Regions from separate parts of the Streptomyces sp. NPDC126503 genome, predicted to be linked through region 1. Evidence: riboswitches for the same ligand, from Rfam matches in the RefSeq annotation. Region 1 holds a riboswitch; the other holds the start of a gene.

Region 1 (3,271 bases):
TCGGCCGCCCGCCGCGCGAGGGCGGCCGCGAGGCCCCGCTCCCGCAGCCAGGCCAGCGCCTTGACCGTGCCCCGGGTGCCGGGCACGACGACGAGGTCCGCGTCGGCCAGCTCCTCGGGCCGGTCCACGAACCGCACGACCACCCCCGGCTCGGCCGCGAGCGCGTCCACGTCCGTGAAGTTGGACATGAGCGGTACGGCGCAGACGGCGACCCGCAGCAGGTCCGCGCCGACCGGCGGGGCCACCACCGACTCGCGCACCGCGCCCCGCAGGGAGACGCGCAGGCCGTCCTCCTCGTCGATGCCGAGGCCGTGCGCGTACGGCAGGACGCCGAAGGTGCGGCGTCCGGTGAGCCCCTGCAGCATGTCGAGGCCCGGTTCCAGGAGGGTCACGTCGCCCCGGAACTTGTTCACGAGGTATCCGGCGACGAGCTCCTGGTCCTCGGGCGCGAGCAGCGCCGTCGTACCGAAGAACTGGGCGAAGACCCCGCCCCGGTCGATGTCGCCGACCACGACGACGGGCAGGCGCGCGGCCCGCGCGATGCCCATGTTCACGATGTCGGTGCGGCGCAGGTTGATCTCTGCGGGGCTGCCCGCGCCCTCGCAGATCACGGCGTCGTGCGTGGCCCGCAGCTCCTCCAGGCAGGCGACGACCGGCTCGAACAGTTCCTTCTGCCGGTTGCCGTGGTAGCCGCGGGCGCTCATCTCGCCCACCGGCCGGCCCATGAGCACGACCTGGCTGGACCGGTCGCCGCCCGGCTTGAGCAGCACCGGGTTCATCAGCGCGGTCGGCTCGACGCGGGCGGCCTGCGCCTGCATGGCCTGGGCCCTGCCGATCTCGGCGCCCTCGCGGGTCACGAAGGAGTTGAGGGACATGTTCTGTCCCTTGAACGGCGCGACCTTGACGCCCTGCCGAACCAGCCAGCGGCAGATGCCGGCCGTGACGACGCTCTTGCCCGCGTCGGAGGTCGTCCCGGCGACGAGCAGCCCCCCACCCCTCACTTCGTCCTCCGCTTCAGCGTGTCCGCGATCAGCCGGCCGCCCGCGCAGGCGGCCAGGGTCAGCCAGGTCACCCGGCGCGAGAGCCGGACCGCCCGGTCGATGTCGGCGACCTCCACGGGCCGCCCCTCCCCGTTGAGGACGGGCCGGTGCTCGACCCGCCCGCCGTACGAGAGCGTCCCCCCGAGCCGTACGCCGAGGGCGCCCGCGAAGGCGGCCTCGACCGGACCCGCGTTGGGGCTGGGATGCCGGCCGGCGTCGGCCCGCCAGGCCCGTACGCCCCCGCGCGGATCGCCCCCGGCGAGGGTGGCGAGCGCGGCCGTCAGGCGGGCGCCCGGCCAGCCGGCCAGGTCGTCCAGGCGCGCCGAGGCCCAGCCGTAGCGGCGGTGGCGCGGGGACTTGTGGCCGACCATCGCGTCCAGGGTGTTGACGGCCCGGAAGCCCAGCAGCCCCGGCACGCCCGCGACGGCGCCCCACACGAGGGCGCCGACGACGGCGTCGGAGGTGTTCTCGGCGACGGACTCGACGACCGCGCGGGCCATCGCCGGACCGTCCAGGGACTGCGGGTCACGGCCGCACAGACGCGGCAGCCGCTCGCGCGCCACCTCCAGGTCGCCGGCCGCGAGCGCCCCGCCGATCGCGCGGGCCTCGCGGCCCAGGGTCGTACCGCCGACGACGGCCCACACGGAGGCGGCGGTCAGGACGGTGGAGGCGGCGCGGCTGCGCCGTGCGGCGCGGGCGGCGACGGCGCCGAGCGCCACGGCGGAACCGGCGCAGACGGCGGTGTGCAGCGCGCCCCAGCCCCGGTGGTCGCGGTGCAGGCGCCGCTCGACGGCGGCGGCGGCCCGGCCGAAGGCGGCGACGGGGTGCCCGCGGCGGGGGTCTCCGAGGAGCAGATCGGCGGCGAGGCCGGCGGCCGCTCCGTACGCGAAGACACCGGCGGCCCCGGAAGGGCCGGCTTCGGACAGGCTGCGGGTGCGGCCGGGCATGGCGCTGTGTCCTCACTCAGGGTCCGCGCCCTGGCTCGACGTGACCGGCGGGGGGAGTTCCTGGCTCCCGGACCCCTGGGGGCCCGGTCACAGTGGCGGGACCGCGCCGGAATCGCACCGGACTTCCTCTTCCTTGCCGCCGTAATGGCCTCGGCAGTCCACCACGCCCCGAGAACGCCCGTCAACTCACTCTTGACCTGCGACGGGTCACTGTGCGAAGCACCACAGACACGACGGCCGGGCGGCCCGCACCCGAGGTGCGGACCGCCCGGCCGTCAGGTCGCCGTGTCAGACGACGATCAGAAAGATGCCGTACGCGACGGCCGCCGCGCAGAGCGCGAAGCAGGCGTAGGCGCCGGTGCGGGCGAGGGTGGCGGAGCCGCCGTTCGCCGCGGCCTCCTCCTGCTTGGTGAGGCCGACGATGCCGAGGGAGAAGAGGCCCACCAGGGCGACGGTCGCCACGAGGCTGACTCCGAAGACGGAGCCGAGGGCTGCCCAGTCGATCTTCATGTCGTTCGTTCCTTACACCGCTGCGGCGGGGGCCGGGGGAGCGGCCGGGTCCGTGGGGACCCGCGCCGGGATGGTGGTCTTGAGGTCCTCGTCCGCGACGGCGGCGACCGAGCCGGCCGGCGGCGGCGGGGTGACGGCCGCGATCGCGGTGGTCACGACGCCGGGGGTGCCGGAGCCGCCGTCGAGGTCGTCGTCCGTGACGTTGTGGTGGTCGACCGGCTTGCGGCGGGACAGCGCCCAGATGACGGCGGAGCCGGAGACCAGCAGGATCGCGACGGCGACGATGCCCCAGGTGCCCTGCTGGGTGAGGAACTCGGCGCCGGCGCCGACGAGGCCGGCGGCGGGCAGGGTCAGGCCCCAGGCCACGAACATCCGGGTGGCGGTCGACCAGCGGACGACACCGCCCTTGCGGCCGAGGCCGGCGCCCATCACGGCACCCGAGCAGGACTGGGTGGTGGAGAGCGAGAAGCCCAGGTGCGAGGAGGCCAGGATGACCGTGGCGGCGCTGGTCTGGGCGGCGAAGCCCTGCTGCGGCTGGAGGTCGGTGAGGCCCTTGCCCATGGTGCGGATGATGCGCCAGCCGCCGAGGTAGGTGCCGAGGGCGATGGCGACACCGGCCGAGACGATGACCCACAGCGGCGGGTTGGCGCCCGGGGCGACGACGCCCTGGGTGACCAGCGCGAGGGTGATGATGCCCATCGTCTTCTGCGCGTCGTTGGTGCCGTGCGCGAGGGAGACGAGACCGGCGGAGGCGATCTGGCCGGCGCGGTAGCC
Region 2 (3,271 bases), on a different contig from region 1:
TTCCACGCGGAGGTGGCGCGGGTGCTCGGGGAGCGCGGGGTGCCCGTCGCGCGGGCCCTGGTGGGGAACTATGTGACCTCGCTGGACATGGCCGGCTGTTCGGTGACGCTGTGCGAGGCGGACGAGGAGCTGCTGCGCCTGTGGGACGCGCCGGTGCGGACGGCCGCGCTCCGCTGGGGGCTGTGAGCCGGGCCGGAGTCGCGGGCACATCGTCAGGGACACACGGGAGAGGACCGGGATGACGGAGACGGCGGGAACGTACGGCACGGAGTTCTTCGTGCGCTGGCTGGAGGCGGTGGCCGAGGCGGTCGAGCGGGAGGCCGACCGGCTGACCGAGCTGGACGCGGCCATCGGGGACGCCGACCACGGGGCCAATCTGCGGCGCGGCTTCACGGCCGTGCGGAAGGCCTTGGACGAGGAGCCGCCGACGGCGCCGGGAGCGGTGCTCGTCGCGGCCGGGAAGCAGCTGATCTCCACGGTCGGCGGCGCGTCGGGACCCCTGTACGGCACGCTGCTGCGGCGCGCGGGCAAGGCGCTCGGCGACGATCCGCGGGTGACCCGGGAGCGGTTCGCCGGGGCGCTGGGCGAGGGGGTGGAGGCCGTCTCCCGGCTGGGCGGCGCGCGACCGGGGGACAAGACGATGCTGGACGCGCTGGTGCCGGGGGCGGAGGGGCTGAAGGTGTCCTTCACGGAAGGACGGGACCGGGCCGGTGAGGGCGCCCTCGGGACCGTACCGCTGCGGGCGCGCAAGGGCCGGGCCAGCTATCTGGGCGAGCGCTCGGTGGGGCACGAGGACCCGGGCGCGGCCTCGTCGGCGCTGCTGTTCGCGGCGCTCGCCGCCACGGCCGGGGCGGAAGGGACGAACGGTACGACGGCGGACGGGGAGGGGACGGCATGAGCGCCGGGCAGGTCGGGATCGTCCTGGTCTCGCACAGCGCCGGGGTGGCGGCGGCCGTGGCCGAACTGGCCCGGGGCCTCGCCGGTGGCGGCGACACGGCCCCGGTCCGGCCGGCCGGCGGCACCCCGGACGGGGCCCTGGGCACGAGCGCGGAGTTGATCGCCGAGGCGGCGCGGGCGGTCGACGGCGGCGCCGGGGTGGCGCTCCTCGTCGACCTGGGCAGCGCCGTGCTCACCGTCAAGGCGCTGCTCGCGGAGGGCGGTGAACTGCCCGAGGGATCCCGGCTGGTGGACGCCCCCTTCGTGGAGGGCGCCGTCGCGGCCGTGGTGACCGCGAGCGCGGGCGGCGACCTGGACGAGGTCGCCGCGGCGGCCTCGGAGGCGTACACGTACCGGAAGGAGTGACCGGAGGGGGTGGCCGGTACCGGGGTGCGCGGGGGCGTACGACGACAGCGCGCAGTGAGCGGGAGAACGCGCCGGGTGGCCACCGTGTTGTGATGCACCTGGTCAACCCACTAGTGTCGCACCGCCTTGGTGTACGGGAAACCGGTGCAGTACCGGTGCGGCCCTCGCCACTGTGATCGGGAGGTCCGGCTCCATCCCCCAGGGGAAGCCACTGCACCGCCGCGGGAGACCGCCGGGGTGTGGGAAGGCGGAGTCGGGCGGCATGACCGTCAGCCAGGAGACCGGCCAGGGCGCGTTGTCCATCCACGAGGTGCTGGAGAGGGTCTCCCAACCATGCATATAGCCGAGGGGTATCTGCCCCCTGTGCACGCCGCCGCCTGGAGCGTCGCGGCCGCACCGTTCATCGTCCACGGAGTCCGCGCGCTGACCCGCGAGGTGCGGTCCAACCCCGAGTCCACCCTGCTGCTGGGCGCCTCCGGCGCCTTCACCTTCGTCCTGTCCGCGCTGAAGCTGCCCTCGGTGACGGGCAGTTGTTCGCACCCGACCGGTACGGGACTCGGCGCCATCCTGTTCCGCCCGCCGATCATGGCGGTGCTCGGCACCCTCACGCTCCTCTTCCAGGCGCTGCTCCTGGCGCACGGCGGCCTGACCACCCTCGGCGCGAACGCCTTCTCCATGGCCGTCGCCGGCCCGTGGGCGGGGTACGGGACGTACGTCCTGCTGCGGAGGGCCGGGGCACCGCTGATGGTGAGCGTGTTCGCCGGCGCGTTCGTGGCGGACCTCTCGACGTACTGCGTGACCAGCGTGCAGCTGGCCCTCGCCTTCCCCGACCCCGGGAGCGGCGTGGCGGGCGCGCTGGCCAAGTTCGGCGGCATCTTCGCGGTGACGCAGATCCCGCTGGCGGTCAGCGAGGGCCTGCTCACGGTGCTCGTGATGCGGCTCCTCGCGCAGTCCAGCAAGGGCGACCTGATCCGGCTCGGCGTTCTCGCCCGGCCGGCCGGGGCAGCCGGTGACGCCGCGCCGTCCGAGGGGGCGAGCGCCCGATGAGCCGGAACGCGAAGATCAACGCGCTGCTGCTGCTCGTCGTGGTGGCCCTGGCGGTCCTGCCGCTCGCCCTCGGGCTCGGCGACCACAAGGAGGAGCCCTTCGCCGGGGCGGACGCGGAGGCGGAGAGCGCGATCACGGAGCTGCGGCCGGACTACGAGCCCTGGTTCGCCCCGCTGTACGAGCCGCCGTCCGGCGAGGTGGAGTCGGCGCTGTTCGCCCTCCAGGCGGCGCTGGGCGCCGGCGTCCTCGCGTACTACTTCGGCGTGCGGCGCGGGCGCAGGCAGGGTGAGGCCCACGCGGAGGCGAGGGTGCGCGCCGAGGGCGGCGCGCGGGCCGCGGGGCAGGCCGGGGCCGCGCCCGACGCGGGTGCCGGGCCGGTGCTCCCGCCGCCCGGGGACGCGTAACCGCCGATGCTGCCGATCGACGCGGCGGCGCACGGCAGTCGCTGGCGCCGCCGTCATCCCGCCGAGAAGGCGCTGCTCGGCTTCGGGCTCACCCTGTGCGCGGTGTCGCTGCCGCCGTGGCCGGGCGCCGTGCTCGTGGCCGCGGCCACCCTCACCGTCCTCCTCGGTCCGGCGGGTGTGCCGGGCCGGGCACTGTGGCGGGCCTTCCGGGTGCCGCTCGGCTTCTGCGTCACGGGCGCCGTACCGCTCCTCTTCCAGGTGGGCGGGGGCCACGGGCTCGTGTCGCTCGCACCGGACGGCCCGGTCCACGCGGCCGAACTGCTCCTGCGCAGTGCGTCGGCGTCCCTCGGGGTGCTGCTGTTCGCGTTCACGACACCCGTCTACGACGTCCTGCCCCGGCTGGTGCGGGCCGGGGTGCCGGCGCCGGTCGTGGACGTGGCGCTCGTGATGTACCGGATCGTCTTCCTGCTCCTGGACGCGCTGGCGAAGATCCGGCAGGCGCAGGCCGCCCGGCTCGG

Evidence for each region. A riboswitch is a leader RNA that binds a small molecule or an ion and turns the genes downstream of it on or off. The one in region 1 is predicted to bind cobalamin.
Region 2: linked by a shared signal. The riboswitch ahead of ABTY40_RS28145 (energy-coupling factor ABC transporter permease) and the one ahead of ABTY40_RS07245 (cobalamin biosynthesis protein) in region 1 are both predicted to bind cobalamin.

Annotation. Positions count from the first base shown of each region.
Region 1 covers NZ_JBEORS010000004.1:53,409-56,679, reverse strand. The annotation lists gene ABTY40_RS07250 (cobyric acid synthase) at 1-1,001, opposite strand, end outside; gene ABTY40_RS07245 (cobalamin biosynthesis protein) at 998-1,987, opposite strand; cobalamin riboswitch at 2,023-2,165, opposite strand; gene ABTY40_RS07240 (hypothetical protein) at 2,276-2,497, opposite strand; gene ABTY40_RS07235 (inorganic phosphate transporter) at 2,510-3,271, opposite strand, start outside.
Region 2 covers NZ_JBEORS010000031.1:19,147-22,417, reverse strand. The annotation lists gene dhaK (dihydroxyacetone kinase subunit DhaK) at 1-186, shown strand, start outside; gene dhaL (dihydroxyacetone kinase subunit DhaL) at 239-898, shown strand; gene ABTY40_RS28150 (PTS-dependent dihydroxyacetone kinase phosphotransferase subunit DhaM) at 895-1,302, shown strand; cobalamin riboswitch at 1,413-1,606, shown strand; gene ABTY40_RS28145 (energy-coupling factor ABC transporter permease) at 1,636-2,349, shown strand; gene ABTY40_RS28140 (energy-coupling factor ABC transporter substrate-binding protein) at 2,346-2,753, shown strand; gene cbiQ (cobalt ECF transporter T component CbiQ) at 2,760-3,271, shown strand, end outside.